One region of the Isoptericola sp. S6320L genome, then DNA from elsewhere that is predicted to be linked to it. Evidence: predicted binding sites of a transcription regulator. Region 1 holds the regulator's gene; each other region holds the start of a gene.
The links. Region 1 encodes LexA, which represses DNA repair genes until DNA is damaged. Its sites were predicted from a motif close to TCGAACANNTGTTCGA; they were not measured.
Positions count from the first base shown of each region.

Region 1 (10,196 bases):
GGTGCTGTCGGAGGCGACCGGTGCCGGCGCGCCCGCCGAGATCGTGAACGCCGACGCCTTCCAGCTCTACCGCGGGATGGACATCGGCACGGCGAAGGTGCCCGTCGCCGAGCGGCGGGGGATCGTCCACCACCAGATCGACGTCCTCGGGCCCGACGAGGACGCCTCGGTGGCGTGTTACCAGGAGGCGGCCCGGGCCGACCTCGACGCGATCGACGCGCGTCGCGCACGCGCTGTCGTCGTGGGCGGGTCGGGACTCTACGTGCGAGCGCTGCTGGACCACCTGGACTTCCCCGGCACGGACGCCGAGGTGCGGGCACGGCTGGAGCAGCGTGCCGAGACGGAGGGCGGGCGTGCGCTGCACGCCGAGCTCGCGCGCCTCGACCCGGCGGCCGCCGGGTCCATCGGTCCCGCGAACACCCGGCGCGTCGTCCGCGCGCTGGAGGTCATCGAGATCACCGGCCGGCCGTACACCGCCAACCTGCCCCGCCAGGAGTACGTCCGGCCGGCCGTGCAGATCGGCCTCGACTGCGACCGCGAGACGCTGGACGCCCGGGTGGCCGGCCGCGTGGACCGCATGTGGGACGCCGGGCTCGTCGAGGAGGTGCGGCGCCTCGCCGCACCAGCCCAGGGCGGCACGGGCCCGGGCCTCGGGGCCACGGCCGCCCGCGCTGTCGGTTACGCCGAGGTGCTGCGCTGGTTCGCCGGGGAGTGGACCGAGGACGAGGCGCGTGCCGCCGTCGTGGCCAACACCCGCCGCCTCGCCCGCAAGCAGATGGGCTGGTTCGGTCGCGACCCGCGCGTGCAGTGGCTCGACGCCGGCTCACCGAGCCTGCGCGACGACGCGCTCGCCGTCGTGCGCGCCGCCGACGCCGGCGAGCTGCCCGCACCGGGCGAGGGGCCCGTACGCCGTAGTCTGGGCTCATGACCTTGCGCTTCACCAAGGGCCACGGGACGCACAACGACTTCGTCCTGGTCGCCGACACCCGGGGAGACCTGGATCTGACGCCCCAGCAGGTGCAGCACCTGGCCGACCGCCGCGGGGGCATCGGCGGCGACGGGGTCGTCCGCCTCGCCCCGACGGCCGCCGTCGCCCGCGCGGGCGAACCCGCGGCCGACGCCGTCCTGGCCGAGGAGCCGGAGGCGATCTGGTTCATGGACTACCGCAACTCCGACGGCACGGTGGCCGAGATGTGCGGCAACGGCGTGCGGGTCTTCGCCGCGTTCGCCGAGAACCTCGGGCTCGTCGACCTCTCGGACGGCGGTGAGCTCGCCCTCGGCACGCGGGGCGGCGTCAAGCGCGTCCGCAAGGAGCCCAACGGCTGGTACGCGGTCGACATGGGCCCGTGGTCCTTCCCCGGCGGTCCGGAGGCCGTGGCGGCCGGAGCCGACGCGGCGGTCATGACGGCCGGCTGGGACGCCCCGCGCCCCGCGCTCAGCGTCGACCTCGGCAACCCGCACACCGTCGTCGCGCTGTCCCGGCCTGCCGAGCTCGACGCCCTGGACCTCACCCGCACCCCTGCCGTCGACCCGCCGCCGCCGCACGGGACCAACGTCGAGCTCGTCGTGCCGCTGGGCGAGGAGACGACGCCCGACGGCGCGACCGTCGGCCGGGTACGCATGCGCGTGCACGAGCGCGGCGTGGGGGAGACGCAGTCGTGCGGGACCGGAGCCTGCGCCGCGGCGCTCGCGGTCCGGGCCTGGGCGGCGGCCGGTGCCGCGGAACCGGACCTGGTGCCGACGACCTGGTTCGTCGAGGTACCGGGCGGCGAGCTGCGCGTACGGCTGCTCGACGGGGGGCACGTCGAGCTGGCCGGGCCGGCCGAGCTCGTCTTCAGCGGCGACGTCGAGCTGTAGTGCCGGCGGCGGCGCCGGGCCTCACCGAGGTAGCGCGCGCGGCCTCGGCCGTGCTCGGCGCCGAGCTGCTCGACCCGAAAGACCTCGGTGGCTCAAGGCGTTCCATCGTGCTGCGGTGCCGTGTCGACGGTCCCGGTCCGGCCGGCGGCACGGTCGTCGTCAAACAATTTCACGGTGCGGACGACGGTGGCTACGGGCGCGAGAGGGCGGGGCTGAGCCTGCTCGGGCGCACGCCCGAGCTGATCGCCGCCGACGACGACCGGCGGCTGCTCGTGATGTCTGACCTGGGCGACCCGCCGACGTTGGCCGACCTTCTGCTCGGTACCGATCGGGAGGCCGCCTGGTCCGGTGCAGCCGGCTGGGCCCGCGAGCTGGGGCGGCTGGCGGGCAGTGGCCGGGGTCGGCTCGACGCGGCCCGCGAGATGCTGGGAGAGGAGCCCTGGGACGTCGTGGACGACGTGACCCGGGGAGCGGCGCGACTCAGCGAGCTGCTCGGTGGGACGGCCCGCGCCGACCGCCTGCACGCCGAGGCGCGGATGGCCGCGTCGGCGTTCACGGGCGGTGGCCCGGTCGTCCTCGCTCCGTCCGACACCTGTCCCGACAACGCGGTGCTGCGTGCGGACGGCTGGTGGTTCCTCGACCTGGAGGGCACGGTGGTCCAGCCCCCCGCGTTCGTGGCCGCCTACACCGTGCTGCCCTTCGCCACCTGCTGGTGCGTGTTCGACCCGCCGGCGGGCCTGACCGAGATGCTCCTGGATGAGTTCACCGGCGGGCTCGGCGAGATCGCGCCCGATCTCGACCTCGGCCCGGCCTGGCAGCGGGACGTCGACCGGGCGAGCGGGGCGTACGTCCTGGCGATGACCGGGTGGCTCATGGACAGCACGCTGGCCGGGCGCGAGCACGTCGGCCCTGCTGGACGCTCGCCCTCGTACCGGCAGCTGATGACCTCACGCTGGCGGTGGGCCGCCGTGAACTTGCGCACCGCCATGCCGGAGCTGGCCGTCGCGTGCGCATCCGCCGCTCGCTGGGCGTCCCGCACGTGGGGCAGCGAGGCGGAGCCGGCGGGATACCCGGCCTTCGCGGGCTGAGTCGGCCTCAGCGCGTCACGTGCAGGACGCGGAACCCCTTGGACGACGTCGCGCGCTGCGTCGGCAGGCCGAGGTCGGCCTGGATCCAGCGGGCCATGGAGTCCGAGCCGAGGTTCTTCTGGACGACCATCCACCCGCCCCCCGGGGCACCGCCGGGCGCCAACCGCGGCAGCCACCGCCGCAGCATGTCGTGCAGCGCCTGCTTGCCGACCCGGATCGGCGGGTTCGACCAGAGCGCGGCGAACGTGACGTCGTCGGGCACCTCGTCCGGGGTGACGGCGTGCACCTGCCGGGCGATACCGAGCCGGTCCGCGTTGCGGCGCACCAGGTCGAGCGCGCGGAGGTTGACGTCGACGGCCCAGACCGTCGCGCCCGGCGCCCGCCGCGCCATGGTCAGGGCGATCGGGCCCCAGCCGCAGCCGAGGTCCAGGAGATCGCCGGCGGGCGGTGCGGGCACCTCGTCGAGCAGCACCCGGGTGCCCTTGTCGAGGCCGCCGGGGGAGAAGATGCCCGCCGCGACCTCGACCTGGGTGGAGACGCCCGCGAGATCGACGGCGACGAGCCGTCGTTCGGCGTCGGAGGCCGGCTCGGCCGTGAAGTAGTGGTCGCTCACGGTGGCCATGGTAGAGCCGTGCGTAATTCCCTTCGGACGGGACGAATCCGCGTGGGATCCTTGTTGTACCCGACGTACCCCATGGAGAGGACCACCTTGACCCACATCCCGACCGATCCCGAGCAGACACCCGCAGCCACCGAGCCGAGCGCGTCCCGTGACGCGCAGTCGATCGCGAACGACGTCGTCGCGCGGGTGCTGGCGCGGGCCGGGACCGCACGGGCCGAGGGCACGACGGTCCACTCCGCCCACGACGGCGAGCAACTCGACCTGGTCGAGCGGGCCGCGCTGCGTCGCGTGGCCGGGCTCTCGACCGAGCTCGACGACGTCACCGAGGTCGAGTACCGCCAGCTGAGGCTCGAGAAGGTGGTGCTGGTCGGGATCTTCCCCGGCGGGGAGGCCGCGGCGCGCGAGGCCGACGTCTCGCTGCGCGAGCTCGCGGCGCTGGCGGAGACGGCCGGGTCGCAGGTGCTCGACGGCTTGCTGCAGAAGCGCGCCAAGCCCGACCCCGGCACCTTCCTCGGCTCCGGCAAGGCGGCCGAGCTGGCCGAGATCGTCGCGGCGTCCGGTGCGGACACCGTGGTGGTCGACACCGAGCTGGCCCCCTCCCAGCGACGTGGCCTGGAGGACATCGTCAAGGTCAAGGTGGTCGACCGGACCGCCCTGATCCTCGACATCTTCGCCCAGCACGCCAAGTCACGGGAGGGCAAGGCGCAGGTGGAGCTCGCCCAGCTGGAGTACCTCCTGCCGCGCCTGCGCGGCTGGGGCGAGTCGATGTCCCGCCAGGCCGGTGGCCAGGTGGGTGGAGCCGGCGCCGGCATGGGCTCGCGCGGCCCCGGTGAGACCAAGATCGAGCTCGACCGCCGCCGCATCCGCAACCGCATGGCCAAGCTGCGTCGCGAGATCGCGGCGATGGCACCGGCACGGGAGACCAAGCGGCACGACCGCAAGCGGCACGCCATCCCCAACGTGGCGATCGCCGGCTACACGAACGCCGGCAAGTCGTCGCTGCTCAACGCGCTCACCGGTGCGGGCGTGCTCGTCGAGAACGCGCTGTTCGCCACCCTCGACCCGACGGTGCGCCGATCGCGGACGGAGGACGGCAGCGTCTTCACCTACGCCGACACCGTCGGGTTCGTGCGGCACCTGCCGCACCAGCTCGTCGAGGCCTTCCGGTCCACCCTCGAGGAGGTGGGGGACGCGGCGCTGCTGCTGCACGTCGTCGACGCCTCCCACCCGGACCCCGAGGGGCAGATCGACGCCGTCCGCGAGGTGCTCGCCGAGATCCCCGGCATGGACGACGTGCCGGAGGTCGTGGTGCTGAACAAGGCCGACGTGGCCGATCCCACGGTCGTCGGACGCGTGCAGCGCCGGGAACGTCGCACGGCGGTCGTCTCGGCGCACTCGGGCGAGGGCATCGCCGAGCTGCGCGCGCTCATCGCCGACGCGCTGCCACGGCCTGCCGTCGAGATCGACATCGTCGTGCCGTACTCGCGCGGCGACCTGGTCCACCGGGTCCACGAGAACGGCGAGCTCGTCGGTGAGGAACACCTCCCGGACGGCACGCGACTGAGGGGCCGCGTCGACGCGGCGCTCGCCGCGGAGCTGGAGGACGTGGCGCTCTGAACCACGCCGCACCGCCCCGGGCCCACGTCCCCGCCCCGCGGGGCTGTGGACCCGGCGGGAGCGGCGTGCCGTGCGCCCGTAGGATCGTCCGGTGAACTCGTCCGCCGCGTCTGCCGACGCTCCCGAGAACCCGCCCGAGGTCACCGAGCTGCTCGACCTCGCCGTGGCGGCCCTGGGCGGGTCGCGACGCGAGGGTCAGGACCGGATGGCCGCAGCGGTGACGGGTGCCGTGGAGTCGGGTCGGCACCTCCTCGTCCAGGCCGGTACCGGCACCGGCAAGTCCCTCGGCTACCTGGTGCCCGCGGTGCGGCACGCGGTCACGGCCGGCGAGCGGGTGGTCGTGTCCACGGCCACGCTCGCGCTGCAGCGGCAGGTGATCACGCGTGACCTGCCCCTGGTGGCCGATGCCGTCGCGCCGCGCCTGCCGCGGCCGCCCCGCGTGGCGCTGCTCAAGGGCTGGCACAACTACCTCTGCCGACACAAGGTCACCGGCGGGTACCCGGTCGACGGTGCGACGCTGTTCGACCTCCCGGCCGACCCTGGCCCCGGCGAGGGGTCGTCCGCCGAGCAGCACCCCGCCGCGGCGTCGCACGGCCGCTCCGACGACGGCGCACGCCTCGCCGACCACGTCCGCCGTCTGCACGCGTGGGCCCAGGAGACCGACACCGGGGACCGGGACGACCTGGTGCCCGGCGTGCCCGACCGGGCATGGCGCCAGGTGTCGGTGACGTCCCTGGAGTGCCTGGGGCAGCGGTGCCCGCTGATCGACGAGTGCTTCGGCGAGCGGGCGCGCAACACCGCCCGCGAGGCCGACGTCGTGGTGACCAACCACGCGATGCTCGGCATCGCCGCGTCGGGCAACACCAACGTGCTGCCGGAGCACGACGTGCTCGTGGTCGACGAGGCCCACGAGCTGGTCGACCGGATCACGGCGGCCGCGACGGTGGACCTGTCCGGCGGGACCGTGGAGCACGCCGCCCGCCTCGTGCGTCAGCACGGCGGGACGCTGACGGACGACCTCGACGCCGCCGCCCGGTCGCTGGCGGAGGTGCTCGCACGGGTCCCGGCCGAGCGCTATCCGCAGGGTCTGCCCGCCGAGCTGCAGTCGACGGTCGGGGCGGTGCGCGACGCCGCACGGTCGCTGCTGAGCGACCTCAAGCCGGACAAGGGCGCCGAGCCGGACGCCGGCCTCAAGATGGCGCAGTCGGCCCTCCAGCAGCTCTTCGAGGTCGCCGAGCGCATGGCGGCGCAGGACACGAGCGACGACGTCCTGTGGTGCTCGCGACCGCCGGCCGACGTCCCGTGGGGGGACGGCGTGGGCCGGTTGCACGCCGCACCGCTCGCCGTCGCCGGCCTGATCAGCAGCCAGCTCCTCGGCGACCGGACCGGCGTCCTCACCTCGGCGACGCTCGCGCTCGGCGGGACGTTCGACCCGGTGGCCCGGTCCCTCGGGCTCGCCGCGTCGACGGGCGAGGACGACACGGTGTGGCGGGGTCTGGACGTGGGCAGCCCGTTCGACTACCGCAAGCAGGGCATCTGCTACGTCGCCAAGCATCTGCCGGCCCCCGGCCGTGAGCCGACGACCGAGGCCCAGCTCGACGAGATCGCGGGGCTGATCGAGGCGGCCGGCGGGCGGACGCTCGGGTTGTTCTCGTCCCGGCGGGCGGCCACCGCGGCCGCCGAGGCGATGCGTGAGCGGCTGGACGTCCCGGTGCTCTGCCAGGGGGACGACCAGCTGCCGACGCTGGTGCAGCAGTTCGCGCAGGACCCGGCGACGTGCCTCTTCGGCACCCTGTCGCTGTGGCAGGGCGTGGACGTCCCGGGTGACGCCTGCCGGCTCGTCATCATCGACCGGGTGCCCTTTCCCCGGCCGGACGACCCGGTGAAGGCTGCTCGCGCCCGTGCGGTGGAGCAGGCGGGCGGCAACGGATTCATGCAGGTCGCCGCGACGCACGCCGCGCTCCTGCTCGCCCAGGGCGCGGGGCGGCTCATCCGGTCGACCTCCGACAGGGGTGTCGTGGCGGTGCTCGACCCTCGTCTCGTCACCGCGCGGTACGGCACCTTCCTGACCCGGTCGATGCCGGACTTCTGGCGCACGACCGACGCGGACCTGGTCCGTTCGGCGCTCCGGCGGCTCGCATAGCGCACCGCCGGAGTGCCGCCTACGCTGGCCGGGTGACAGCACCCCGCAGCACGACCAAGCTCGCCGTCGTCGGTGCCGGAGCGGTCGGTGCCACCCTCGCCTTCACCGCGCTCGCCCGTGGCTCCGCCCGGACGGTCGCCCTCCTGGACGTCAACCGGGCCAAGGTCGAGGCCGAGGTGCTCGACCTGCAGCACGGTGGGATGTTCGTCCCCCAGGCCGAGGTGCTCGGCTCGGACGACGTCGAGGTCTGCCGCGGCGCGGACGTCGTGGTGGTCACCGCCGGGGCCAAGCAGCGTCCGGGGCAGTCGCGCCTGGACCTTGCCGAGGCCACCATCTCGCTGACCCGCGAGATCCTTCCGGGGCTGGTCGAGGCCGCGCCGGACGCCGTGTTCCTCATGGTGACCAACCCGGTCGACGTGGTGACGTACGCGGCGCAGCAGATCTCCGGCCTGCCGCCCGAGCGTGTCTTCGGCTCGGGCACGGTGCTCGACTCGTCACGACTGCGCGCTGCTCTCGCGCAGCACTGCGGGGTGGCGACGGCGAACGTGCACGCCTACATCGCCGGCGAGCACGGCGACTCGGAGATCGCGCTGTGGAGCTCGGCGCGCATCGCCGGCGTCCCGCTCCTCGACTGGGAGGCGCTGCCCGGCCGCCCGCCGCTCGACGACGACGCCCGCAGGTCGATCGCGCGCGACGTGGTCGAGTCGGCGTATCGCGTGATCGCGGGCAAGGGTGCCACGAACTACGCCGTCGGCCTCGCCGCGACCAGGATCGTGGAGGCGGTGCTGAACGACGAGCACCGCGTGATGCCCGTCTCCACCCGGATCGAGGACTTCCACGGCATCCGCGACGTGTGCCTCTCCCTGCCGACGCTGGTGGATTCCCGCGGTGCGACGACGGTCGTCGACACGCCGCTGTCCGAGCAGGAGGTGGCCGGTCTGCGGTCGTCGGCGGCGAGCGTGCGTTCCGTGCAGCAGCGCTTCGGCCTGTAGCCGCCGCGGCGACGCGGCCGCAGCAGCCCGGCGTCCTCTCGAGGCCGCCCCGACTACAGGCTGCGCAGGACCGCCACGACACGGCCGAGGACCTGTGCCTCGTCACCGGAGATCGGGTCGTAGGCCGGGTTCTGCGGCATCAACCAGGTGTGCCCGCCGGACTGCTTGAACGTCTTGACCGTGGCCTCTCCGTCCAGCATCGCGGCGACGACCTCGCCCTGCTCCGCGACGTTCTGCCGGCGCACCACGACCCAGTCGCCGTCACAGATGGCGGCATCGATCATCGAGTCCCCGGCCACCTTGAGCAGGAAGAGCTCGCCGTCGCCCACCAGCTGGCGGGGGAGCGGGAAGACGTCCTCGACGACCTGCTCGGCCAGGATCGGGCCACCGGCGGCGATGCGGCCGACCAGCGGGACGTAGGAGGGGGTCGGGGTCGCGTCCTCCGCGCCGTCCGGCATCGGCGGACGCAACGGCGCGACCGGCGCCTCGGCGGGTGAGGCCACGGTCGCGGCGGCGCCACCCGCGGCCGGGTCGACGACCTCCATGGCCCGCGGCCGGTTCGGGTCGCGGCGCAGGTACCCCTTCCGCTCGAGCGTGGTGAGCTGGTGCTTGACCGACGAGGGGCTGGCCAGGCCCACCGCCTCACCGATCTCCCGCATCGTGGGCGGGTAGCCCCGGCTCTCCACCGAGTCGCGGATCGTGTCCAGGACCCGACGCTGGCGCGGCGTCAGCCGGTCGGGGCCCGCGGAGATCTCGGAGACGGACGCGAGCGTGCCGTCGTGCGAACCGGACCCGGCGCCTTCGGTCTCGCGTGTCGTCGTCATGCGTCTCTCCCGTCAAGAACCAGACAAACCTGTCATCGCTCCCGTCAGCGTAGGTCAGATCGCCCCGGACATCAAACGTTTGTTCGAGATCTCTCGACGCGTGTCGGTGTGCCGTGGTACCAATGGGTACAGGTGTTCGACGAACAGGCGTTCTACGGACGGGCGTTCGAGCGCAGCGTCTCGCAGACGGCTGACACCGGTCCGGGACAGGTCCGAGGGAGAGGACGACGCAATGGCATCGATCGCAGTGGTTCCGCAGGCCGACCCGGGTCCCACCGGTCCGTTCGGCCGTGGTGAGGCCGGCGTGCTGGGGCTCGGCGGCCTACGGCTCACGGCGAGGGGTCGCCGCGTGCTCGTCGGACTCGTGGCCCTGCTCCTGGCGGTGCCGGCGGTCGCCTGGGGTGCCCTCGCCGTCGCGAACCCGCCCGACCGGGCCCAGGAGGTCCGGCTGGAGACCGTGGCTCCGGGGGAGACCTTGTGGCAGTACGCACGGACGGTGGCGGAGCCGGGGGAGGACCTGCGCGACGTCGTCGCCGCCCTGCGGGAGCTGAACGGCCTGGGCAGCGCCGAGCTCAGGGCGGGCCAGGTGCTGGTGCTGCCGCTCGAGTAGCCGCACCCGGTGTTGCACCGAGGGCTGGCTGGCGCATACTTTCGTCGGGCAGCCGGGCACGGGCCCGGCCTCGACCGCAGGAGACCCCGGATGCACTGCCCGTTCTGCCGACACGCCGACTCGCGCGTGGTGGACTCGCGTACCGCCGACGACGGATCGTCGATCCGCCGTCGTCGTCAGTGCCCGAACTGCCAGCGGCGCTTCACCACGATCGAGACCGCCAGCCTGTCCGTCGTCAAGCGCTCCGGCGCCACGGAACCGTTCAGCCGGGACAAGGTCGTCTCCGGGGTGCGCAAGGCGTGCCAGGGCCGGCCGGTCAGTGCCGACGACCTGGCCCTGCTGGCGCAGCGGGTGGAGGAGACGTTGCGTGGGTCGGGCAGCGCGGAGATCGACGCCTACGAGATCGGGCTGGCGATCCTCGGGCCGCTGCGGGAGCTCGACGA
Region 1 covers NZ_JALKAT010000007.1:85,212-95,407, reverse strand. Annotated here, with positions in the region: gene miaA (tRNA (adenosine(37)-N6)-dimethylallyltransferase MiaA) at 1-928, shown strand, start outside; gene dapF (diaminopimelate epimerase) at 925-1,857, shown strand; gene MWU57_RS06305 (hypothetical protein) at 1,965-2,945, shown strand; gene MWU57_RS06300 (class I SAM-dependent methyltransferase) at 2,953-3,567, opposite strand; gene hflX (GTPase HflX) at 3,640-5,184, shown strand; gene MWU57_RS06290 (ATP-dependent DNA helicase) at 5,276-7,327, shown strand; gene MWU57_RS06285 (L-lactate dehydrogenase) at 7,360-8,319, shown strand; gene lexA (transcriptional repressor LexA) at 8,373-9,143, opposite strand; gene MWU57_RS06275 (LysM peptidoglycan-binding domain-containing protein) at 9,376-9,753, shown strand; gene nrdR (transcriptional regulator NrdR) at 9,844-10,196, shown strand, end outside.

Region 2 (10,196 bases), on a different contig from region 1:
CGCGCACCCACCACGGAGACCTGGCGCGCGGGGTCCACCCCGCGGCGCGCGGCGGGCAGCGCGATGCTCCGCCGGCCGGACAGGTAGGCACCCGTCATCGAGCCCTCCGACTCCAGCAGCCCCGCGTAGTCGCCGGAGTGCACCACCGCGCCGCCGTGCTCGCCCGCGCCGGGCCCGACGTCGACGATCCAGTCCGCCGCGCGGATCGTGTCCTCGTCGTGCTCGACGACGATCAAGGTGTTGCCGAGGTCACGGAGCCGGGTGAGGGTGTCGATGAGTCGGCGGTTGTCGCGCTGGTGCAGGCCGATGCTGGGCTCGTCGAGCACGTACAGGACGCCCACCAGGCCCGAGCCGATCTGGGTCGCCAGGCGGATGCGCTGCGCCTCCCCGCCCGACAGCGTCCCCGCCGCCCGCTCCAGGGTCAGGTAGTGCAGCCCGACGTCGAGCAGGAAGCCGAGCCGCGCGTGGATCTCCTTGAGCACCTCGCCCGCGATCGCCGTCTCGCGCGCACCGAGCTCGAGCGCGTCCAGGTACTCCTTGGCGTCGCCGATCGGCAGCCGGCACACGTCCCAGATCGACTTCGAGCCCACCTTGACCGCGAGGACCTCCGGCTTGAGGCGCGCGCCGTGGCACTCCGGGCACGGGACCTCACGCATGTAGGCCTCGTACCGCTCCTTGGACCAGTCCGACTCGGTCTCGGCGTGCCGGCGCTCGATGAAGGTCACCGCGCCCTCGAACCCCGTCGAGTACTGGCGTTCGCGGCCCCACCGGTTGCGGTACTTCACGTGCACCTGGTGGTTGCGCCCGTGCAGGACGGCGTCCCGAGCCCGCTGCGGCAACGCTCGCCACGGGACGTCCATCGAGAACTTCATCTCCTCGGCGAGCGCCCCGAGGACGCGCTCGAAGTACTCGGAGGAGGTCTGCGACCACGGTGCGACCGCGCCCTCGCGCAGCGTCCGCTCGTGGTCCGGCACGATCAGCTCGGGGTCGACCTCCAGGCGGAAGCCGATGCCGGTGCACTCCGGGCACGCGCCGTACGGCGCGTTGAACGAGAAGGTCCGCGGCTCGATCTCGTCGAGGCTCAGCGGGTGGTCGTTGGGGCAGGAACGCTTCTCGGAGTACTTCAGCAGACCGGGCAGTCCGTTCTCCTCACCGGCGTCGTCGGTGACGTCGACCAGGTCGATCATCACCAGTCCACCCGCCAGTCCCAGCGCCGTCTCCACGGAGTCGGTCAGCCTGCGCTGCACGCCGTCACGCGCGACCAACCGGTCGACGACCACCTCGATGTCGTGCTTGACCTTCTTCTCCAGCGCGGGCGGGCTGCTGAGCTGGACGACGTCACCGTCGACCCGCGCCCGGGAGAAACCCTGCGTCTGCAGCTCGGCGAAGAGTTCGGCGTACTCGCCCTTGCGCCCGCGCACCACCGGTGCGAGCACCTGGTACCGGGTGCCCTCCGGCAGGTCGAGGATCTTGTCCACGATCTGCTGCGGCGTCTGCGCCTGGACCGGCTCGTCGCACACCGGGCAGTGCTGGGTGCCGGCGCGCGAGAAGAGCAGGCGGAGGTAGTCGTAGACCTCGGTGATCGTGCCGACCGTGGAACGCGGGTTGCGGTTGGTCGACTTCTGGTCGATCGAGACCGCGGGGCTCAGCCCCTCGATGAAGTCGACGTCCGGCTTGTCCATCTGGCCGAGGAACTGGCGGGCGTAGGCGGACAGCGACTCGACGTAGCGCCGCTGGCCCTCGGCGAAGATGGTGTCGAAGGCGAGCGACGACTTTCCCGAGCCGCTCAGACCGGTGAAGACGATGAGCGAGTCCCGCGGCAGGTCGAGGTCGACGTTGCGCAGGTTGTGCTCGCGGGCACCGGAGACGACGAGGCGATTGCTCACCGCAGCATCCTACGGCCCACCACCGACATTCGTACAGGTGTTCCATGTCACGTCCTCGTGGTGGTACGGCGGACACCTCGGCCGCCGACCGTCCCGGGATGCTTGGATGGCGCCATGAACGTCTATGCCGTCACCTACGTCTACGCACCGGGCAGCGCCTCCGCTCGGGACCGCGTCCGCCCTGCGCACCGTGACCACCTGCAGGCGCTGTGCGCCGAGGGGGCCGTGCTGGTCTCGGGGCCCCTGCCCGCCACGGACCAGGAGCCGGACGGCGCCCTCATCGTCGTGCGCGCCCCGTCGGCGACGGCGGCGACGGAGCTGCTCGACACCGACCCGTTCCGCCGCGAGGGGCTCGTCGCCGCGGTCGGCGTGCGTGCGTGGGTGCCCGTCATCGGCGGGTTCGCGGCCTGACGCTCACGACCGCGGGCGCCTGCACGCTCAACGGCGCGCGGCGGACCTCGTGGCGTAGTAGTCCGAGGAGGCGCGCTGCCACATCAGCGCGACGGTCGTGACGACGAGGCCCACCTGCAGGACTCCCAGCACCGCCTGGGGCGTCGCGCCGGCCTGAGCCAGGCCGGACACGTAGTTGACGACGTACACCGCGGCAAGGACCGTGCCCAGCACGCGGGCCCACGGCCTGCCCTGCCGGTTCTTGACCGCCATCCAGGCCCAGAGGCCGGCAGAGATCGCTCCGCCGGCGACGAGCCCCACCACGATCATGCCCTCCAGCATGGCCAGGAACTCCGGCGTGGCCAGCTCCTGCATCCCCTGGGCGGCGAGCTCCTGTGCCACCAGCGTGTTCACCGTGTCGACCATGAAATACGCGACGACGGCACCGAGCAGGCTCAGCACCGCGCCGACCCACATCAGCGAGACGGCGATGCGCAGGGGGCGCGGGGGACCTTCCGGCGCGGGGTGCTCGGACCAGGGAGACGGCGACGGGGCGCCGGACCCGGCCGACGGCAGGTACCGGCCGTACGCCGGCAGGGGCCTGCCGTCGGCCGGCGGCGGTCCGTCCGCACCCTCGGGCGGCGGCTGGTGCAGGCTCGAGCTGTCGGACACGGTGGGCTCCTCTTCGGCGACGACGGCCCAGTATGCCGCACCAGGTCAGTGCAGGTCTCGCCCGCCGTCGTCGGGCGACGCCGCCGAGGCCACCTCGACCGGGACCTGCGCAGGGACCGTCGGGGTCCGTCGGGTCCTGATCAGGCTGGCCACCGTCGCGACGGCGAGCGAGCCGACGATGACGAGCAGCGACAGCCAGATCGGCACCTCGGGCACCCACTCGATCGGCTGCCCGCCGTTGACGAAGGGCAACGTGTTGCCGTGCATGGCCTCCATGATCAGCTTCACCCCGATGAAGCCCAGGATCACCGAGAGCGCCACGGGCAGGTAGACGAGCCGCTCCAGGAGCCCGCCGAGCAGGAAGTAGAGCTGACGCAGGCCCATGAGCGCGAAGACGTTCGTGGTGAAGACGATGAACGGGTCCTTCGTCAGACCGAAGATCGCCGGGATCGAGTCCAGGGCGAACAGCAGGTCGGTGGTGCCGATCGCGACGAACACGACGAGCATCGGGGTCCACAGACGCCTGCCGTCGACGACCGTGCGGACCTTGGCGCCGTCGTAGGCGTCCGCGACCGGCAGGACCCGGCGCAGGAGACGGATCGCGACGTTCTCCTTGTACTCCTCGTCGTCGTCGCCGGCCAGCAGCTTGACGGCCGTGTAGAGCAGGAACGCCCCGAACAGGTAGAAGACGGCCAGGAACTCCGCGATCAGCGCGGCGCCCGCGAGGATGAAGCCCGCCCTGAGCACGAGCGCGATGATGATGCCCACCATCAGCACCTTCTGCTGGTGCTCCCGCGGCACCGCGAACCGCGACATGATGATGACGAAGATGAACAGGTTGTCGATGCTGAGCGAGTACTCGGTCAGCCAGCCGGCGTAGAACTCGCCTGCCGGTGCGGCGCCTCCGACGGCCAGCACGACGAGGCCGAAGACGACCGCCAGGCTCACGTAGACCGCGACCCAGATGCCGCTCTCCTTCATCGACGGCACGTGCGGCCGGCGCCCGACGATCGCCAGGTCTGCGACCAGCAGCAGCGCGATCGCGGCGAGCGCCACGACCTCGAACAGCACCGGCAGCTCGTGGGTCATTCGTCACCCTTCGCGGCCGCGACGCCGACGCGCTGGTCGCGGCGCGTCTTCGCCAGGGACGCGACGGTGGTGACGGCGAGCACCACCACGATGAACGTCAGCGAGTAGCTCGTGGGGATCTCGGGGATCGCCTCGACGTGCTGGCCGCCGTTGACGAACGGGAGCTCGTTGGTGTGCAGGGCGTGGATGATCAGCTTCACGCCGATGAAGCCGAGGATCGCGGCCAGCCCGTAGTTGAGGAACACGAGCCGGTCCAGCAGACCGTCGACGAGGAAGTAGAGCTGGCGCAGGCCGAGCAGCGAGAAGGCGTTGGCCGCGAAGACGAGGAACGTCTCCTGGGTCAGCCCGAAGATCGCCGGGATCGAGTCGACGGCGAAGAGCAGGTCGGCGCTGCCGATGGCGACCATCACGATGAGCATCGGCGTGATGTACCGCTTGCCGTCGATGCGGACGGTCATCCGGTGGTCGACGTAGTCGTCGGTCGTGCGGAACACTCGCCGGGTCAGCCGCAGCACGGCGTTCTCGGTGAACTCCTCGTCGTGCGAGGTGCCGGCACGGGCCTGGGCGATCGCGGTCCACACGAGGAACGCGCCGAACACGTAGAAGATCCAGGCGAAGTTCGCGATGAGCGCCGCCCCGGCGAGGATGAAGACGGTCCGCAGCACGAGCGCGATCGTGATGCCGATCAGGAGCACGCGCTGCTGGTGCTCCCGCGGCACGCGGAAGCTCGTCATGATCAGCACGAAGACGAAGAGGTTGTCGACGCTCAGCGACTTCTCGGTGATGTAGCCGGCGAAGTACTCACCGCCGTACTGGCTTCCCCAGCCCGCGAACACTATCGCCCCGAACGCGACGGCCACCGCCACGTAGGCGAGCGACCACCATGCCGACTCCTTCAGGGTCGGCGCGTGCGGCGTGCGCACGTGACCGAGGTAGTCGACGGCGAGCATCGCGAGGATCGCGGCGATCGTGACGAGCCAGACCCAGACGGGGACATCCATGACAGATCCTTCCGGTACGCAGGACGAGGCACCGGAGGTCTCTCTCACCCGTCGTTCCGGGTGGGTGAGACCGAACCGGCACCGACGCCGGTCGTACTGACGGCCTCACCACTTGGGAGATACTCCCCTCCAACGATCGACCAGCATACGGCACGAGGCCGGTTCGGTCGCCGGCACGCCACGCTGCCGACGGCCGCTCACTGGAGGCAGAACTCGTTGCCCTCCGGGTCCTGCATGACGATCCAGACGTCCCCGAGCTCGGCGCCCTCGGTGAGGACCGTCGCACCCAGGGCGGTGAGCCGCTCGGCCTCGGCCTGCAGCACCACGAGGCGCTCGTGATCCGCCCGTCCTCCGCTGACGTTCAGGTCGAGATGCACCCGGTTCTTGCCCATCTTGGGCTCCGGCACCTGCTGGATGAAGATCCGCGGACCCACGCCGGCCGGGTCGCTCACGGCGTTCTTGCTGTTCCACCGCTCCGGCGGCACGCCCCATGCCGTCAGAGCCTCCTCCCACGTGGCGAACCCGGCCGGGGGCGCGTCCCGCTCGTAGCCCAGCGCGGCACACCAGAACTCACCGAGCGCTCTCGGGTCGGCTGCGTCGAAGGTCACCTGAAAGGTCGTCGCCATGTTGAGCTCCTCCGGTCCGGTGGGTGGGCGGGCGGCCCGGGGTCCGGGGCGCGGGCACGCCCCGGGCCCCCGGCGTCAGCCCGTGGCCGCCCGCATCTGGCGCAGCTCCTTCTTGAGCCCGCCGATCTCGTCGCGCAGGCGTGCCGCCACCTCGAACTGCAGCTCGGCGGCGGCGGCGTGCATCTGGTCGCTGAGCTCCTGGATCAGCTCGGCGAGCTCGTCGCCCGCCAGCCCGGCCAGGCGGTTGCCCGACGTCGAGGCCTCCTTCGGCGATCCGGGCACGGGCGCCTTGCCGCGGCTGTCCCCTGCTGCCCGGCGGTAGCCTCCCGCCAGCAGCTCGGCCGTGTCGATGTCCTCCCGGGCCAGCATGTCCGTGACGTCCGCGATCCGCTTGCGCAACGGCTGGGGGTCGATCCCCCGCTCGGCGTTGTAGGCCTTCTGCTTCTCCCGACGTCGGTCGGTCTCGTCGAGCGCGAACCGCATCGCCGGGGTGATCTTGTCGGCGTACATGTGCACCTGACCGGTGACGTTGCGGGCGGCGCGGCCGATCGTCTGGATCAGGGAGCGCTCGGAGCGCAGGAAGCCCTCCTTGTCGGCGTCGAGGATCGCCACCAGCGAGACCTCCGGCAGGTCCAGGCCCTCGCGCAGGAGGTTGATGCCCACCAGCACGTCGTACTCCCCCATGCGCAGCTCACGGAGCAGCTCGACGCGGCGCAGGGTGTCGACCTCGGAGTGCAGGTAGCGCACCCGCACGTCCTTGCCCAGCAGGTAGTCGGTGAGGTCCTCGGCCATCTTCTTGGTCAGGGTCGTGACCAGCACCCGCTCGTTGCGCTCCACGCGGTCGCGGATCTCGCCCAGCAGGTCGTCGATCTGGCCGGTCGTGGGCTTGACCACCACCTCCGGGTCGACGAGGCCGGTGGGCCGGATGATCTGCTCGACGACGCCGTCGGACATCGACAGCTCGTAGTCGCCGGGGGTCGCCGAGAGGTAGACCGTCTGCCCGATGCGTTCCACGAACTCCTCCCAGCGCAGCGGCCGGTTGTCCATGGCGCTGGGAAGGCGGAACCCGTGGTCCACCAGCGACCGCTTGCGCGACATGTCGCCCTCGAACATCGCCCCGATCTGCGGGACGGTCACGTGCGACTCGTCGATGACGAGCAGGAAGTCCTCGGGGAAGTAGTCGAGCAGCGTGTTCGGCGGGGTACCCCCCTCGCGGCCGTCGATGTGACGTGAGTAGTTCTCGATGCCGTTGCAGGTCCCGATCGAGCGCATCATCTCGATGTCGTAGCTGGTGCGCATCCGCAGCCGCTGAGCCTCGAGCAGCTTGTTCTGCTGCTCCAGCTCGGCCAGGCGCGTCTCGAGCTCTGCCTCGATGCTGCCGATCGCGCGCTCCATCCGCTCCGGACCCGCCACGTAGTGCGTCGCCGGGAAGAGGTACACGCTCTGTTCCGTACGGATCACGTCACCCGTGAGGGGGTGCAGCGTCTGGATCGACTCGATCTCGTCGCCGAACATCTCGATGCGCACGGCCAGCTCCTCGTACACCGGGATGATCTCCACGGTGTCGCCACGCACGCGGAACGTCCCGCGGGTGAACGCCATGTCGTTGCGCGAGTACTGCATCTGCACGAACTTGCGCAGCATCTCGTCGCGGTCGACGACGTCCCCCACCTCGAGCCGCACCATCCGGTCGACGTACTCCTGCGGTGTACCCAGGCCGTAGATGCACGACACGGACGCCACCACGACGGTGTCGCGACGGGTCAGCAGGTTCGACGTCGCCGAGTGCCGCAGCCGCTCCACCTCGTCGTTGATCGAGGAGTCCTTCTCGATGTAGGTGTCCGTCTGGGCGATGTACGCCTCGGGCTGGTAGTAGTCGTAGTAGGACACGAAGTACTCGACGGCGTTGTTCGGCAGCAGCTCACGGAACTCCGTGGCGAGCTGCGCCGCGAGCGTCTTGTTCGGCGCCATGATGAGCGTCGGACGCTGCAGCTTCTCGATGAGCCAGGCGGTGGTCGCGCTCTTGCCGGTACCCGTGGCGCCCAGCAGGACGACGTCCTTCTCGCCTGCCTGGATCCGCTCGGAGAGCGCTCCGATCGCGGCCGGCTGGTCTCCGCTGGGCTCGAACTCGGAGATCACCTCGAAGGGAGCAACGGTGCGCTGCAGGTCGGTCACGGGTCGCATGCCCCCACGGTAGGCCGGGCCACCGACAACCGCCTCGGGACGTGCGGGCCCGACCAGTTCAGTCAGGTCAGTGCTCGGTACCGGCCGCCAGGACGAGGTCGTCGATCCGTCCGGCGCGGTGGTCGGCCGCCGTGCGCACGACCGCTGCGAGGGCGCGCGCCGACCCGGCCACCGGGACGACGTCGGCCGCGGGCACGTGCACGAAACCAGCCCGCACGTCCGTGGCCGCCAGCGCGTGCGCGAGCGCGTAGAAGGTGGCGTTGCAGACGTAGGTGCCGGCCGTGTTGCTGACGGCGACGGGGACGCCGGTCCCGCGCACGGACGCCAGGGCCGCCTTCAGGGGCAGCGAGCTCAGGTAGGCGACCGGGCCGTCGGCGACGACCGGCTCGTCGACCGGTGCCCGCCCTGCGGCGTCCGGGATCCGGGCGTCGACGACGTTGACCGCGACCCGTTCGAGCCGCACGGCGCGTGAGCCCGCCGCGAGACCCACGCACACGACGACCTGCGGGGAGTGCTCGGCGAGCAGCCGGCGCAGGAGCGCAGGGGCGCCCCGGAAGGAGACCGGCAGCCGGGCGACGACCAGCTCCTCCGGGCGCTGCTCGTCGGCCCACGCCGCCCGGAGGCACCGCACGGCCTCCCACGACTCGTTGACCGCCGCGCCGTCGAAGGGCTCGAACCCCGTGACGAGGACCTTCACGCGCGCTCGTCCTCCTCGGCGTCCAACTCCTGCGCGACCTCCGTCGCCACCCGGGCCCACAGATCGTCCACCTGCGCCCTCAGGCCGGCCTCCGTACCGGTCCCGTCGAGCAGGACGTCGGCCACGGCCCGACGCTCGTCGTCGCCCGCCTGCGCCTCGACGCGCGCACGGGCCTCCGCCTCCGTCAGCGACCGGCCGGTCACCAGCCGCCGCACGCGCTGCTCCGCCGGGGCGTCGACCACCGCCACGAGGTGGTAGCGGTCCGCATGGCCGGTCTCGACGAGCAGCGGGACGTCGTGCACGACGACGGCACGCGGGTCGGCGGCGCCCGCTGCGGCCTCGCGCTCGGCCGCCAGACGGCGCACCTGCGGGTGCACGATCCCCTCGAGCCGGCTCCGTGCACCACGGTCGGCGAACACCAGCCGTCCGAGAGCGGGCCGGTCCAGCGAACCGTCGCCGGCCAGCACCTGGTCGCCGAACGCCTCGACCACCTCGGCGAGCCCCACGGAGCCCGGCGCGACCGCCTCGCGCGCCAGCACGTCGTGGTCCACGACCACCGCGCCCAGCTCGTCGAGACGACGGGAGACGACGGACTTGCCTGCGGCGATGCCACCGGTGAGACCCATGCGGAACATGGGTACATCCTGCCCTCGCCGTAGGCTTCACGCCATGAGCATGGGCGGGCGAGCACCCGGTGGACGGCCCGGTGGAGCCGGGATGGGCGGGCCGATGCGGTCCTACCTCCAGGACGCGTCGGTGCGCCGGCGCCGGCTCCCCCGCGAGACCCTGCGCCGCATCCTGGCCTTCGCCCGCCCCTACCGGGGCCGACTGGCGCTCTTCGTGCTCCTGCTCCTCGTGGGGGCGGCAGCCGGCGCGGCGGTCCCGCTGCTCTTCCGCCGCCTCATCGACGTCGGCATCGGCGACGGGCAGCGCGACGTCGTGCTGGCCATGGCGGCGGCGGCGGCCGGCCTCGCTCTCCTGACCGCTGTGCTGACGCTCGCCGAGCGGTGGGTGTCGGCGGTCGTCGGCGAGGAGCTCATCGTCGACCTGCGCACCGGCGTCTACGACCACGTCCAGCGCATGCCGCTGGCCTTCTTCTCCCGCGCACGGACCGGGGCGCTCGTGCAACGGCTCAACGGGGACGTGCTCGGAGCGCAGCAGGCCTTCACGTCCACCCTGCAGACGGTCGTCTCCAACGGCCTCACGATCGTCTTCACCCTCGCGGCGATGTTCGCGATGTCGTGGAGCCTCACGCTGCTGGCCCTGGCTCTCCTGCCGGCGTTCGTCCTGCCCGCCCGCTGGTTCGGCCGACGGATCGCCGCCCTGGCGCACCGCGGCTACGAGCTCGACGCCGACGCCGGACAACTGATGAACGAGCGGTTCAACGTCGCCGGGGCCCACCTGGCCAAGGTGTTCGGCGACCCGGAGCGCGAGGCCGCCCGCTACGCCGAGCAGGCGCGGGCGTTGCGTGACGTCGGCGTCGCACGAGCTCTGTACTCGACCTGGTTCCGCGTCGGTCTGACGACGCTCGCCTCCGTCGCCATCGCCGTCGTCTACGGGGTCGGCGGCCTGCAGGCGATCGCCGGTCAGCTCACCGTCGGCACGATCGTCGCGCTCACCGCCTACCTCGGACGGCTCTACGGCCCCCTGA
Region 2 covers NZ_JALKAT010000002.1:81,717-91,912, forward strand. Annotated here, with positions in the region: gene uvrA (excinuclease ABC subunit UvrA) at 1-1,886, opposite strand, end outside; gene MWU57_RS01890 (YciI family protein) at 2,001-2,297, shown strand; gene MWU57_RS01895 (hypothetical protein) at 2,325-2,948, opposite strand; gene MWU57_RS01900 (TerC family protein) at 2,994-4,037, opposite strand; gene MWU57_RS01905 (TerC family protein) at 4,034-5,038, opposite strand; gene MWU57_RS01910 (VOC family protein) at 5,236-5,664, opposite strand; gene uvrB (excinuclease ABC subunit UvrB) at 5,740-7,848, opposite strand; gene MWU57_RS01920 (pyroglutamyl-peptidase I) at 7,916-8,545, opposite strand; gene coaE (dephospho-CoA kinase) at 8,542-9,180, opposite strand; gene MWU57_RS01930 (ABC transporter ATP-binding protein) at 9,215-10,196, shown strand, end outside.
Region 2: a site for LexA is predicted at 1,916-1,931, ahead of uvrA (excinuclease ABC subunit UvrA). Genes of this name have one in related genera too.

Region 3 (10,196 bases), on a different contig from region 1:
TGGTGGGACGCGGTGAGGGAGAGGAGAACCACAGTGCCCCCACTTTATGATCTGTGCCCCCACGGGGCAGAATCGTTGACCGTGACATCCCCCACGGTGAACGTCAGCAACCTGCCCGCCTCCCACCCCCTCGCCGACGGGCGCACGACCACGTCCCCGCTGGTCAGCGCGCTGCGAGGTGATCGCCCGGCACGGACGCCCGTGTGGTTCATGCGGCAGGCCGGCCGGTCCCTGCCCGAGTACCGCGAGGTGCGACAGGGTGTCGGGATGCTGGAGTCCTGCCTGCGGCCGGACCTCGCCGCCGAGATCACGCTGCAGCCCGTCCGCCGCCACGGCGTCGACGCGGCGATCTTCTTCAGCGACATCGTGGTGCCGCTCAAGCTGGCCGGCGTCGACGTCGAGATCGTCTCCGGCGTCGGGCCGGTCATGGACCGCCCCTACCGGACGGCCGCCGACATCGACGAGCTCGTCGCGCGCGACCTCGACGACGAGACCCTCGCGCCGATCGCCCAGGCCGTGGAGCGCACCGTCGCCGGGCTGTCCGACGCCTCCGCCTCGACGCCCCTCATCGGGTTCGGCGGCGCGCCGTTCACGCTCGCCGCCTACCTCGTCGAGGGCCGGCCCTCGCGGGACCACCTGGCCGCGCGCACGCTCATGCACGCCGACCCGGAGACCTGGCGCCGGCTGACCACGTGGACCGCCGACCTCACCGGGCGGTTCCTGCGCACCCAGGTCCTGGCCGGCGCCAGCGCCGTGCAGCTCTTCGACTCGTGGGCGGGTTCGCTGTCCCTCGCCGACTACACGGCGCACGTGGCGCCGTCGTCCACCCGTGCCCTGCGGCACGTGGCGGAGCTGGGGGTTCCCGGCATCCACTTCGGCACCGCCACGGGGCACCTGCTCCCGGCGATGCGCGACGTGCTGCGCGACGCCGGGATCAGCCACCCGACGGTGGGGGTCGACTACCGCACCCCGCTCGACGAGGCCACGGAGCTCCTCGGCGGCGACGTCCCCGTGCAGGGCAACATCGACCCGGCGCTCCTCGGCGCCCCCTGGGAGGCGCTGGAGGCGCACGTCCGCGACGTCGTCGCCCGCGGTGCCGGGGCGCCGGGCCACGTGGTGAACCTGGGCCACGGCGTGCCCCCGACCACCGACCCGACCGTGCTCACGCGCGTGGTCGAGCTCGTCCACTCGCTGTGAGCCAGCAGGTCGACGCCGTCGTCGTCGGCGGCGGGATCGGCGGGCTGGTCGCCGCCCGCACGCTCATCGAGCGCGGGCTGCGCACGGTGGTGCTCGAGTCGTCGACCCGGCTGGGCGGCCCGGTGCGCGGCGGCGCGTTCGAGTCGCTGCCGCGCGTCCCCGTCGACCTCGGTGCCGAGTCCTTCGCCGCCCGGGGCACCGCCGTCACCGAGCTCGCGGAGGAGCTGGGCCTCGACGTCGTCGAGCCCGCACCCCTGTCCGCCTGGGGGTACGCCGCCGGGCACGCGTTCCCACTGCCCCGGGCCGGCGTGCTCGGCATCCCGGCCGTGCCGTGGGCACCCGACGTCCGCCGTGCCATCGGCTGGCCCGGCGTCCTGCGCGCCTCGCTCGACCGCGTCCTGCCCCGGTTCGTGGGCGCCGACGCCGACGACCTCGGCACGCTGGTGCGCGCACGGCTCGGCGCGCGGGCCACCGACCGGCTCGTCGCCCCGGTCGCCACCGGCGTGCACTCAGCACCGCTCGACCGGCTCGCCGTGGCGTCCGTCGCCCCCGGCCTCCAGGACCGGTTCGCCGTCGAGGGGTCCCTCACCCGGGCCGTCGCGGCGCTGCGTGCCGCCGCCCCGGCCGGCTCGGCCGTGCGCGGCATCGACGGCGGGATGCACGCGGTCGTCGAGGCGCTCGCCGGGCAGATCGCCGCGAGCGCCGAGATCTGGACCGACACCCCGATCACGGACGCGACCGGTCCCATCCACACCGCGCTCCGGCTCGGCCAGGAGGTCGTGGGCATCGAGCGGGCCGACGACGGCGGCTGGGTCGTGCGCTCGCGCGCCACGGCCGCGGGGGTCGCCGGGGGCCGCGGGTCGCTGCACACCGTCACGGCGCCGCGCCTCGTGGTGACCACACCCGCCGTCGGGCCGCTACTCTCGCCGTGGACCGACGTCGTCCCCGCCCCGGAGGCCGGGGCGGACGTGCGGCTCGCGACGCTGCTCGTGGACGCCCCGGAGCTGGACGCCGCGCCCCGCGGGTCCGGGATGCTGGTGGCTCCCGGCGGCGCGGACGTGCGCGCGAAGGCGCTGACGCACTCGACCGCCAAGTGGCCGTGGCTCGCCGCCCGGGTGCGGAGCGCGGCCGGTGCGGGGATGCACGTGCTGCGGCTGTCGTACGGGCGTCTCGGCGAGGAGACCGTCCCCCCGACCGCGGACGAGGCCGCACGGGACGCCTCGGTGCTCCTGGGCGTGCCGCTGGCGGACCGGGTGCAGGACCACCTGCTGCAGCGCTGGGACGGCGCCCTGCCGCCGCCGACCCCCGCCTACCGGGCCGACGTCACGGCGCTGAGCGCCGCCGTCGGGCAGGTCCCCGGGCTCGCCGTGACGGGCGGCTGGGTGGCCGGCACGGGGCTGGCCGCGATCGTGGCGCACGCCCAGGCGGCGGTCAACGGGCTGTGACGCCGCGGGCCAGGTAGACCGTGTTGCTGGAGCGACCACCGGTGATCGGGTTGGGGAAGTCGACGGGGTGCGCCGAATGCTCGGCGAACACCTGGCCGAGCACGGCCTCGAACGGGGCGTCGGGAGGGTCGTCCGACCAGAGGGCGAAGAGGCCCCCGTCCGCCAGGTGCCGGGACATCGCCCGCAGCCCGTCCGCGGCGTAGAACGCCGCGTGGCTCGGGTGGAGCACGTGACGCGGGCTGTGGTCGACGTCCAGCAGGATCGCGTCGTACCGGACCTCGGGCTCGGCACGGACGCGGCGGAAGAAGTCGTCCTGGACGAGCCGGCAGCGCGGGTCGGTGGCGAGCCCCGCGGCCTCCGGCAGCAGCTCGCGCCGGTGCCAGTCCAGGACCGGCCCCGAGTACTCGACGACGGTCACGTCCCCGACGCGCGGGTCGGCCAGCGCCGCGAGCGCCGTGTAGCCGAGCCCGAGGCCGCCGACGAGGACGCGCAGGCCGCCGGCGGGTGCGTCGAGCCGGGCGAGGGCGAGGGTGGCGAGCTCGCGCTCCGCCACCGTGAACAGGCTGGACATGAGGTACTCGTCGCCGAGCCGGACCTCGTACACGTCCTGCTGCGCGGCCGGGTCGTACCGGCGGCGCAGGCTGATCTCCCCCATCGGCGTGGTCTGGAAGTCGAGCTCTTCGAAGCGCAGCGGCATGGCTCAGCGTCTCACGCGGCGTCGCCCCGCCCCCGGCGTGCCACGAGGGCGGCCGGGAGCGAGGCGTGCGGGACGGCCGTCAGTCGTCGAGGTCGACGGTGCGCGAGATCCGTTCGCCGGTGGAGGACCTCACCACCACCTTGACCCGGTCGTCGTCCGCGCCGAACGTCCGGCCGAGGGTGACGTTGCCGAACGAGTTCGCCCGCGAGGTGGTCGAGGCGACCCTGCTGCCGTCCCGGTAGAACGTGGCGGTCCACCGGGCGCCCTTCGTCGGGCCGTTGACACGAACCTGCGCCGTCACGCGGTCGTCGCCCGACTCCTGGACCGAGTAGCCGTACCTGCTGCCCTTCGAGCCCTTGCCGCTGCGGCACTCGAGATCGTCGTCGAGCTCGACCGTGCGCGCGGCCCGCTGGCCGCTGCTCGAGACGGCGACGAACCGGAACCGGTCGTCGTCGTCTCCGCGCACGGTCCTGGCGACGCTGATGTTCCCGTGACGGTTCGCCCGCTCGGTGATCCGGTAGGCCTTGCTGCCGTTGCGGTAGACCGTGACGGTCCACCGCTGGCCGGGCTTCGCGGCGTCGACCCGCATGGCCGCCCGCATCCGGTCGTCGTCGCGCTCCGCGAGCGTCACCCGGTACTGCGCGTTCTTCGAGGCGTACCCCGTGCAGCTGACCCGGTCGTCGTCGTCGGCGTGCGCCGCGCCCGCTCCCATGCCGACGCTCGCCAGTGCCAGGCACAGCGCGGCGAACGTCCCTAAGATCCTGTTCTTCATCACAGGTGCTCCCCGGTGAGAGTGCCGCGGGGCGCGGGATGCGCTGTGCGGCTCGTGCCTCGCACGCTAGGGACGGTCCATGAGGCCACCGTGGCAGCACCGTGAGAGAGGTCTCATGAAGCCTGGTGGCCGCACGTCACGGGACGGCGCCGCCCTCCCAGGGCCGCGCGCCGATCACGGGCCGGCTCGCCGCGTAGTCCTCGCGCATCATCGGCGAGGAGATCATCATGTCCGCCGTCGCGACGTTGCACGCCATGGGCACGTTCCAGACCGCCGCGAGCCGGAGCAGCGCCTTGACGTCCGGGTCGTGAGGCTGCGCCTCGAGCGGGTCCCAGAAGAAGATCAGCATGTCGATGAAGCCCTCGGCGATCTTCGCGCCGATCTGCTGGTCACCGCCCACCGGTCCGGACAGGAGCCGGTGGACCGGCAGGCCCAGCTCGAACTCCAGCATCGTCCCGGTGGTCCCCGTGGCCCAGAGCGAGTGCCCGGAGAGCGTCCCCCGGTTGAACTCTGCCCAGCGCAGGAGCTCGACCTTCTTGTTGTCGTGGGCCACCAGGGCGATGCTGTGCTGAACCGCGTCCATGGGAGCGCTCCTCACCCGGGCGCGCGCTGCACCCGTCTGCCTCATGCTTCCACGCGCGGGGCGGACCGGCAGCGAGTGCGCGATCAGCCTTCCGCAACACTCGAACGGGTGTTCGATTTCTGATAGTCTCGGTGCATGACAACGAGGTCCGCCGACACCCGCACCAGGGCAGATTCCGGTGCCCGACGGCGGCCCGCCGGCCGGGACGTGACGCTCGCACGCCTGGACGAGCTGTTGGCGGACCTGAGCGCGGCCCAGGCCGAGATCAACGCCCTGGAGGGCCGCCGGGCCGCGCTGCTGGCCGACATCGCCGACCTGGCCGAGGACGCCGAGTCGGCGGTGCTCGACACCGACGACCCGTCCCTGCGGCGGACCTCCTCGTCCCGCCGGCGGGAGCTGGTGCGGCGGGCGGTCGTCGCCGAGGTCGGGACCACGCTGCGCCTGGGCGAGCACGCCGCCGGAAGCCTTTGCGAGCAGGCGCAGACCCTGCGGCGCAAGGCACCCCGGTCGTTCGCGGCGCTGGCCGCCGGCCGGTGCTCCTGGGCGCACGCGGCGCGCCTCGCCCGGCACCTCGCCGACCTCGACCCGGCGGACGCCCGGCGCGTCGAGTCCTCCGTCGCCCCCGCGCTGGCCACGAGCACCCCGGCCCAGGTGGACGCCCGCACGCGGCGCGCACGCGACAACGTCCACCCCGAACCGGTCGAGGTCCGGTCCGCGAAGGCGTCGGAGCACCGGGCGGTCTACCTCGACGACGCCCGCGACGGGATGGCCTGGCTCACGGCGCACCTGCCCGTGACCCTCGCCCATGCGGCGTACGACCGGCTGACCCGCACCGCGACGGCGCTCCACGCGGAAACCGACAGCCTCACCGTCTCCCAGGGCCGCGCGGACGTCCTGGCCGCGCTGCTGCTCGACGACGGCACCCTGGACCGCGACGCGGTACCCGCGACGGCACCCGGTAGAGACTCCGGGACAGCCCCCGGTACGGCCCGCACGCGCCCCGTGCTGGGCATCGCGACGATCGCGCGGAGCATCCGCCCGCAGGTCACGGTGACCGTGCCGGTCCTGACCCTGCTCGGCGTCGCCGACATCCCCGCGGACCTGGACGGCCACGTACCGGTCGCACCGGACACGGCCCGCGAGCTCGCCGCCCTCGCGCCGTCGCTCCGGCGCGTGCTGACCCACCCCGAGTCGGGCGTTCCGCTGTCGGTGGGACGGGAGAGCTACACGGCCCCGTCGGCGCTCAAGGCCACGCTCAGGCACCGCGACGCCACCTGCCGGTTCCCGGGGTGCACGGTGCCGGCGGTCCGCGCCGACCTCGACCACACGACGGCGTGGGCCGACGGCGGCACCACCGGGGCGGACAACCTGGCCCACCTGTGCCGGCACCACCACGTGCTCAAGCACCAGACCGGCTGGACGGCACGGCAGGGTCCGGCACCCGGCGGCAACCTCGAGTGGACCTCACCCACCGGTCGACGCCACACCACCCGCCCGGACGGCGGCGTCGTCGCCAGTCGGCACGGCTCAGCGCCACGCGACTCGGCGCCACGCGACCTCTCGTCCGTGGGCTCCGGCGACCCTCCGTTCTGAACCGCCGCTGGCTTGCACCTCTGCCCCGTCAACCTCGGTCCCCTCACACTCGGTCCCACGTCACTCCGTGCCCTCGACGCCGCACCGCGCCCATGCGTGACAATGGACGGGTGACAACCCCCGCACCCGCCCCTCTGCGTCTCGGCACCCGCGGCAGCGCACTGGCGACCACCCAGTCCGGGCTCGTCGCGCGTCGGCTGGAGGTGCTCCTGGACCGCCCGGTCGAGCTCGTCCGCATCAAGACCGAGGGCGACGTCAAGACCGGCTCCCTCGCCTCCCTCGGCGGCACCGGCGTGTTCGTCACCGCGCTGCGCGACGCGCTGGCCGGGGACCGCTGCGACGTCGCCGTGCACTCCCTCAAGGACCTGCCGACCACCCCCGCGCCCGGGCTGACCTACGTCACGCCCGAGCGCGAGGACCCGCGGGACGCGCTCTGCGCCCGCGACGGACGCACGCTCGACACGCTGCCGCGCAACGGTCGCGTCGGGACCGGTTCGCCGCGCCGTGCCGCACAGCTCCAGGCCGCGCGTCCCGACCTCGAGATCGTCGACATCCGGGGCAACGTCGAGACCCGCCTGGCGCGGGCCCTCGGACCCGACCCGGACCTCGACGCCGTGGTGCTCGCCCTCGCCGGTCTTGCGCGCCTGCACCGCACCGAGGTGGTCAGCGAGATCCTCGACCCGCTCGTCGTCGCCCCCGCGCCCGGCCAGGGTGCGCTCGCCGTGGAGGCGCGCAGCACCGACCTGGTGCCCGACGGCGGCACGACGGGCAGCCCGGGGCTCGGCGCCGTGCTCGCCGAGGCGTTCGCCGAGCTCGACCACCGGCCCACCCGGCTCGCCGTCACCGCCGAGCGCGCCGTCCTGGCGCGGCTCGAGGCGGGCTGCGCCGCACCGATCGGTGCCTACGCCCGGCTGGAGGACGGAGTGCTGGTGCTGTCCGCCGTCGTCGCCTCCCTGGACGGCACCGAGCAGCTCAAGCACACCGCCCGCGTCGAGATCGCCCCGACGGCGACGCTCACCACAGCCGACGAGGCCGCCTACGCCCTGGGCGTCCGGGTCGCCGAGCGGCTCCTGGCCGACGGCGCTGCCCGGCTGGCGCCCCTCTCCCCGGCCGAGCCCGCTCCGCCGGAGCCCACCCGGGCCACCACCGGGACGGACGACCCGGAGGGGGCGTGACCGACCTGACCGGGCGCACCGTCCTGCTGCCCCGATCCCCCGCACGCGCCGCCGGGCTGGCCGGCCTCCTGCGCCGCGCCGGGGCCGAGGTGACCGTCGCGCCCGTCATCGAGCGGGCTCCCGCCGACGACGGCGCCACGCTCGCGGCGGCAGTCTCCGACGTGCTGGCCGGCCGGTACGCCTGGGTCGTGATCACCAGCGTCAACGCGGTCGAGGCGCTCAGCGCCGCACAGCACCACCCGACCGGCGCGACCAGCGCGACGCTGGCCGCCGCACCCGTCCGGTGGGCCGCCGTCGGGCCCGCGACCGTGCGCGCCCTGGCCGACGCCGGGATCGCGGCCGACCTGGTGCCCGACGGCGAGGCGTCCGCGGACGGCCTCGTCGCCACCTTCCCTGCTCCGTCGTCCGCGGCTCCGGCCTCCGCGGATCCGGCCGGCACCCGGGTCCTGCTGCCGCTCGGGGACCGGGCGCGCCCCACGCTGCGCGACGGGCTCCGGACCCTCGGGTGGACGCCGGACGTCGTCACCGCCTACCGCACCGTGCGCAGCGACCTGCCGGCGGACGTGGTGGGCGCACGCTATGACATCGTGGTGGTGACCTCCGGCTCCGTGGCCCGCGAGATCGCCACGCAGTACGGCACGCACGCGCCCGTCGTCGCGATCGGCCGACCCAGCGCCGAGGCGGCGCGCGAGACCGGGCTGACCGTGGCCGCCGTCGCCGACCGTCCCACCGACGCGGCGCTCGCCGCCGCCGTCACCACCGCCTGCGAAGGAGAACCATGAGCACCTCGGGGATCGTCCACCGGCCACGGCGGCTGCGCGCCACGCCCCGCATGCGCCGCCTCGTGGCGGAGCACCGGCTGCACGCGGCGGACCTCGTGCTGCCGCTGTTCGTCAAGGAGGGCATCTCCGCGCCCGTCCCGATCAGCTCCATGCCCGGCCAGGTGCAGCACAGCGAGGCCACCCTGCACGACGCCGTCACCGCGGCCGCGCGGGCCGGGCTCGGCGGCGTGATGCTCTTCGGCATCCCGGCGGTGCGTGACGCCCGCGGCACCCAGGCCGAGGCGCCCGACGGGATCCTGCAGCGCGGCATCCGTATCGCGCGCGAGGCCGTCGCCGCGGTCGAGTCGGAGACCGGAAGGCCGGGGCCCGTCGTCATGGCGGACACCTGCCTGGACGAGTTCACCGACCACGGGCACTGCGGCGTCCTCACGGACGGCCCCGACGGCACGGCCGTCGTCGACAACGACGCCACGCTCGAGCGGTACGCGACGATGGCCGTCGCCCAGGCGCGGGCCGGCGCGGACGTCGTCTCGCCGTCGGGCATGATGGACGGCCAGGTCGCCGCGATCCGCGACGCGCTCGACGACGCCGGGTTCGAGCACGTGTCGATCCTCGCCTACAGCGCCAAGTACGCCAGCCCGTTCTACGGTCCGTTCCGCGAGGCCGTCGACTCGGCGCTGCAGGGCGACCGGCGGACCTACCAGATGGACGCCGCCAACGCCCGCGAGGGACTGCGCGAGGCCGACCTGGACCTGGCCGAGGGCGCGGACATGGTGATGGTCAAGCCGGCCGGCTCCTACCTGGACGTGCTGCGCGGTGTCGCCGACCGCTCCGACGTCCCCGTGGCCGCGTACCAGGTGTCCGGCGAGTACGCCATGATCGAGGCAGCCGCCGCGAACGGCTGGATCGACCGGCGCGCCTCGGTGCTCGAGTCGGTCCTCGGCATCCGGCGCGCCGGGGCCGACGTGATCCTCACCTACTGGGCGCTCGAGATCGCCTCGTGGCTCGAGTGACCCCGGCCGACGACGCACGCCGCAGCAACCCCACGGAGGAACGACGATGACGGACACCGCAGGCTTCGGGCACATCGAGGCGGCACTGGTGAGCAGCACGCCCCCGGTCGACAACCACGAGGCCTTCCTGCGCGCCCGGCGCGCGATCCCCGGCGGCGTCAACTCGCCGGTCCGCGCCTACGGCTCGGTCGGCGGCGACCCTCGGTTCCTGGCGAGCGCGCGCGGCGCGTACGTCACCGACGTCGCCGGGCGCGAGTACGTCGACCTCGTCGGGTCGTGGGGTCCGGCGCTGCTGGGGCACGCGCACCCCGAGGTCGTCGCCGCCGTGCAGGAGGCCGCCGCCCGCGGGCTGTCGTTCGGGGCGCCCACGGTGGGCGAGATCGAGCTCGCCGAGGAGATCCGGCGTCGCGTCCCCGCCGCCGAGCGGGTCCGCCTCGTCTCCACCGGCACCGAGGCGACGATGACGGCGGTCCGCCTCGCCCGCGGCGTCACCGGACGCCCGCTGGTCATCAAGTTCGCCGGCTGCTACCACGGGCACGTCGACGCCCTGCTCGCCGAGGCGGGCTCCGGCGTCGCGACGCTGGCGATGCCGGGCACCGCGGGCGTCACCGAGGCCTCCGCCGCCGAGACGCTCGTGCTGCCCTACAACGACCTGCCCGCGGTCGAGGCGGCCTTCGCCGAGCACGGGGAGCGCATCGCCGCGGTCATCACCGAGGCCGCGCCCGCCAACATGGGCGTGGTGCCGCCGTCGGACGGGTTCAACGCCGGGCTGCGGCGGATCACCGCCGCGCACGGGGCGCTGCTGATCCTGGACGAGGTGCTCACCGGGTTCCGCGTCTCCGAGGCCGGGTACTGGGGCTTCGAGAACGCCGGCCAGGCGGCCGAGGACGTCTGGACCCCCGACCTGTTCACCTTCGGCAAGGTGGTGGGCGGAGGGAT
Region 3 covers NZ_JALKAT010000013.1:16,830-27,025, forward strand. Annotated here, with positions in the region: gene MWU57_RS09465 (glutamyl-tRNA reductase) at 1-32, opposite strand, end outside; gene hemE (uroporphyrinogen decarboxylase) at 82-1,197, shown strand; gene MWU57_RS09475 (NAD(P)/FAD-dependent oxidoreductase) at 1,194-2,642, shown strand; gene MWU57_RS09480 (spermidine synthase) at 2,629-3,339, opposite strand; gene MWU57_RS09485 (hypothetical protein) at 3,419-4,111, opposite strand; gene MWU57_RS09490 (methylglyoxal synthase) at 4,248-4,694, opposite strand; gene MWU57_RS09495 (HNH endonuclease signature motif containing protein) at 4,830-6,287, shown strand; gene hemC (hydroxymethylbilane synthase) at 6,380-7,462, shown strand; gene MWU57_RS09505 (uroporphyrinogen-III synthase) at 7,459-8,244, shown strand; gene hemB (porphobilinogen synthase) at 8,241-9,257, shown strand; gene hemL (glutamate-1-semialdehyde 2,1-aminomutase) at 9,304-10,196, shown strand, end outside.
Region 3: a site for LexA is predicted at 4,795-4,810, ahead of MWU57_RS09495 (HNH endonuclease signature motif containing protein). Genes of this name have one in related genera too.